Regions from separate parts of the Pantoea sp. Z09 genome, predicted to be linked through region 1. Evidence: predicted binding sites of a transcription regulator. Region 1 holds the regulator's gene; the other holds the start of a gene.
What was found. The regulator LexA, encoded in region 1, represses DNA repair genes until DNA is damaged. The targets are predictions, from matches to a motif close to TNCTGTATGTACATACAGNA.

Region 1 (2,401 bases):
CGCCGTCGTGCGCGCCATAGGCTTCGCCGGAAACGGCTTCCACCGCATAGGCGAACCCGTCCAGCGCATAGGCAGTAAAGGTAATGAACATCAGCAGCACGGCGTTCGCCGCGACGATCTCCGGCCCCAGTCGCGCGCCGATAAGGGTCAGCGAGGCAAAGCAGAGCTGTAGCAGCAGCGAGCGCAGCATGATGTCGCGATTCAGGCGCAGCAGACGACGAATATCGCCGCGCCAGCTCTTTTTCAGCATCGCGAGGGAAATGCCGCGCATTTTCAGCACGCGCCATACCATCGCCAGCCCCACCGCCAGCGTCACGTATTCCGCCAGCGCCGTGGCGGTCGCCGCGCCCGCGACGCCCCACTTCAGCCCGAGCACCAGCCAGAGGTCGAGCAGGATGTTGACGGCGTTGCCGACCACCAGCAGCACCACCGGCGCGCGGGCATACTGCACCCCCAGCAGCCAGCCGAGCAGCACCATATTCGCCAGCGTCGCCGGCGCGCTAAGCCAGCGGATATGAATAAAGATTGCCGCCTGCGCCAGCACCTCCGGATTGCCGCCCGCCAGCCGTCCCGCCAGGGCGCTTAGCGGATCGCGCAGCAGAATAAACAGCGCGCCGGCCAGCAGCGCAATGAGCAGCGGCTGCGTCAGGGCGCGCGCCAGCGCCAGCGGATCGCGCGCGCCGAACGCCTGAGCGGTGATGCCCGTGGTGCTCATGCGCAGAAAGAGGAGCAGCATAAAAACGAAGCTGGTGATGGTTGCGCCAATGGCTACGCCGCCAAGATAAACCGGGCTGTCGAGATGGCCGATAACGGCGGTGTCCACCAGGCCAAGCAGCGGCACGGTGATATTGGAGAGGATCATCGGCAGCGCCAGCCGCCAGAGTTGTCGGTCGTTTGCGGTGAAGAGACGCATCAGCCGGTCCATGCCTGAAGACGTAAAAGAGAGAAGCGCGGCGTGAGGGCGCAGAGTGCAGCCCCGACCGCTTTAGCAAGCGTTAGCGTTCAGACGCCCGACAAAAAGCCGCTGCAGGCGTCTGAAATCAGCCGGTCAGAGCCACTCGCCGTTGCGCACCACGCCTACCGCCAGACCTTCTACGGTCAGCGACTGCGTGCGGGTGTCGACGATAATCGGCTCGAAGTCGTTGTTTTCCGGCAGCAGATGCACCACGGTGCCCTGTTTTTTCCAGCGTTTCACGGTGACTTCATCATCGATACGCGCGACCACGACCTGGCCGTTGCGCACGTCCTGCGTTTTATGCACCGCCAGCAGGTCGCCATCCATGATGCCGATATCTTTCATCGACATCCCGGCGACGCGCAGCAGAAAATCAGCGGAAGGCTTAAACAGGTCGGGATCGACTTTGTAGTGCGTCTCGATATGTTCCTGCGCCAGCAGCGGCTCGCCAGCGGCGACGCGGCCGATTAGCGGCAGGCCGTTTGACTCTTCCTCTTCCATCAGCAGGCGAATGCCGCGTGATGCGCCGGAAACGATCTCAATGACGCCTTTACGCGCCAGCGCCTTCAGATGCTCTTCGGCGGCGTTCGGGGAACGGAACCCCAGCTGCGAGGCGATTTCCGCACGCGTTGGCGGCATGCCCGTCTGGTTGATATGGTCGCGAATCAGGTCATAAACCTGTTGCTGCCTGGTGGTTAATGCTTTCATCCCGCCCCCTGGTTGTTTATACAGTCGCTGTGAGTATATACAGGTATTGGCGAAATGAAAACCAAAACCCAGGGAAATAACAGCCGTTTGGGGAATTGTGGAAAGCCTAGCGCAAATGCGACCAAAGCAGCGCGATCCAGACAAAGAGCGCCAGTATGATAGCGAGCAGTACGGCGGCGGAACCCATATCCTTCGCCCGGCCAGCCAGCGGATGACGCTCCTGGCCGATGCGGTCGACCACCGCTTCGATAGCGCTGTTGAGGATCTCGACGATAATCACCAGCACCACGGAGCCGATCATCAGGATGCGCGCGACGGTGTCGACATCCAGCCAGCAGGCGACAAGGATAGCGATAATGGCGGCGGACGCCTCCTGGCGAAACGCGGCTTCATGCTGCCAGGCGGCGCGCAGCCCTTGCCAGGAGTAGCCGGCCGCTTTCACAATTCTCAGTAAACCGGTGGTATTACTTGCCATAGTGAGGGAACCCTTTGAGTTGTTTGACGTCAATGTCTGGGCCGGATGCGTTTGGCACCACCACAGATCTTCGCAGCACTTTCTGGTATGCTTGCGGCGCTTTGCTAACAAGAGGCTTCATGTTTGTCTATGTCAGGTTGGCGTAAACTCTATTATAAATTGTTGAATTTACCACTCTCGGTTCTGGTAAAAACCAAGGCTATTCCGGTCGATCCGGTTTCCGAGCATGGGCTCGATCCCACGCGGCCGATTATGTACGTGCT
Region 2 (2,401 bases), 540 kb from region 1:
CGATTTCCACAGCAGGAACAGGCCGCCGCCCAGCAGGATCAGGTCGCGCCAGGAGAACGCGTGGTCGAACAGAGTAAACAGCGGATGGGTCAGACGCGCGACCCAGGCGATAGAGGCCAGCAGGCAAAGGCGCATCACCATCGCGCCCATCAGACCCAGACGGCGGGCGCTCGCCTGCTGATGTTTAGGCAGCTTAGCGACCACCAGCGATAAAAAGATAATATTATCAATGCCCAGAACCACTTCGAGGATGGTCAGCGTGCCCAGCGCCAGCCAGGCGTTGGGATCGGTTATCCACTCAAACATGCGCACTCTCAATGTTAAACGAAAAGTAAACGGCGATTATACGCATTCAATTCAAGGCACTTACAGTAAAAAATGGCGCGCCAGCAGCGGGGCGGTAAAGCTTTTCTTCAGATAAAAGCCGCGCGGCAGCGTCATAATGGGTTCGCCCTGCTCGCCGATACCCTCCGTCAGCGCCCGGCTGTTGGCGGCTTTGGGCCGGATCTGCAGCCAGGCGCCGTGGCGCGCGGTAATGCGCTCCACCTGGCCCAGTACGATCATATCCATCAGCTCTTCCCAGTCCTGACGCAGCATCCGCTCCTCCTCTTCATCCGGGCTCCACAGCAGCGGCGCGCCGACGCGACGCTGCGCCAGCGGAATAGCGCGGTCGCCCTCGACCGGGATCCACAGCACCCGCGCCAGCTTGTGGCGCACATGGCTGGTTTCCCAGGTAACGCCGCTATTGCCGGTCAGCGGCGCCACGCAAACAAAGGTGGTCTCCAGCGGTTTGCCCTGCGCGTCGATGGGAATGGTTTTGAGTTCGATGCCGAGATGCGCAAAATCCTGCTCCGCTTTGCTGCCCGCGCTGGCGCCGAGATAGCGCTCCAGCAGCATACCGACCCAGCCTTTATCGCGGCGCAGGTCGGCCGGGATCGGCAGATCGGCCCGCTGCGCCAGCGCGGCCAGCGTTTCGCCTGCCAGCGCATGAGCGCGCGCCAGCAGAATCGCTTCGTTTTCAGGCGGGGAGGGGAGCTGGGTCATGATGGCTACTCATCTGGTCAAAAAATAGACAGTTTTTTCCCGCAGAACGTTGTCCACAGCAGCACTGCAAGAAGGGAAAACGATAATAGCATGATTCATCATGCTTTTTTAACCACGACGCTTTTTCGCCGCTGACGGAATTCACGGGTTATCCCTGACTGTCGGCAACAATGAACAGGATCTTCGTCTGAGTTATCCACAGATCGGTGGGATAACCCGGCCGTAACAGGGTTACTGGTTCGATTTACAGCCTTGACTTTGGGCCTGATGCGGCTTTTCTGGTCACAGGCGACCAAGTTTACTCCATTGTCTGTGGATAAAAACGGCGTCGCTTGATCTTTAACCAGCTGCGAATTTTCTGGCGTCGGGAAAAGCTATTCAGGCGGCGGCATTCTGAATAAGAGTTGTTTAATCGCCTGTTTTACAATGATAAAAAACGGCATAGTGTGCATGGGGCCGGCAGAGCGCGGAAAAGTTTATTCAGCTAATTCCCGCGTTCTGCACAGCGCTATCCACAGAAAACGTGAATAAGATCGGCGCTTTATGCGCTTCATTGTTTATAACTCTGGATAACCCTGTGAGTTATCCAGGGCTAAGGCGGCGTTCTCCCCGCGAATCCAGTGGTTTACCGCCTGTAAGGAGTGTGAAACAATCAGGCTATTCAAATTTAGCTTTGAGGTAGTCCAGTGATCGATGATGATGGCTACCGCCCGAATGTTGGTATCGTAATCTGTAACAGGCAAGGACAAGTGTTGTGGGCCAGGCGCTTTGGACAGCACTCCTGGCAGTTTCCTCAGGGAGGCATCAATCCCGGTGAAACCGCCGAACAGGCGATGTATCGCGAACTGTTCGAAGAAGTGGGTTTACACCGTAAAGATGTTCGAATACTTGCATCTACCCGAAACTGGTTGCGCTACAAATTGCCAAAACGTTTGGTGCGTTGGGACACGAAGCCGGTCTGTATCGGCCAGAAACAAAAGTGGTTTCTTCTGCAGTTGATGAGCAGTGACGCGGATATCAATGTGCAACACAGCAGCACGCCGGAGTTCGACGGCTGGCGCTGGGTGAGCTTCTGGTATCCGGTGCGTCAGGTTGTCTCCTTTAAACGCGATGTCTATCGCCGCGTGATGAAGGAATTCGCTGGCGTGGTGATGTCGATGCAGGAGAGTGCAGGGCAGCAGCGCAGCGCGCCAGCCCATCGACGGAAAAGAGGATAGGCCACGCCCTTATGCTCACTCAGTTGCGCGAAATAGTCGAAAAGGTGGCGAGCGCGCCGCGTCTCAACGACGCGCTCGACATTCTGGTCAATGAGATCTGCCTGGCGATGGACACGGAAGTGTGCTCTGTTTACCTGGCG

Region 2: mutH (DNA mismatch repair endonuclease MutH) is a predicted target of LexA. The motif match lies at 1,277-1,296, and genes of this name have one in related genera.

Annotation. Positions count from the first base shown of each region.
Region 1 covers NZ_CP092373.1:3,591,405-3,593,805, forward strand. The annotation lists gene dinF (MATE family efflux transporter DinF) at 1-913, opposite strand, end outside; gene lexA (transcriptional repressor LexA) at 1,049-1,663, opposite strand; gene MC269_RS17215 (diacylglycerol kinase) at 1,770-2,138, opposite strand; gene plsB (glycerol-3-phosphate 1-O-acyltransferase PlsB) at 2,268-2,401, shown strand, end outside.
Region 2 covers NZ_CP092373.1:3,048,283-3,050,683, reverse strand. The annotation lists gene MC269_RS14645 (TerC family protein) at 1-306, opposite strand, end outside; gene mutH (DNA mismatch repair endonuclease MutH) at 367-1,044, opposite strand; gene rppH (RNA pyrophosphohydrolase) at 1,731-2,261, shown strand; gene ptsP (phosphoenolpyruvate--protein phosphotransferase) at 2,273-2,401, shown strand, end outside.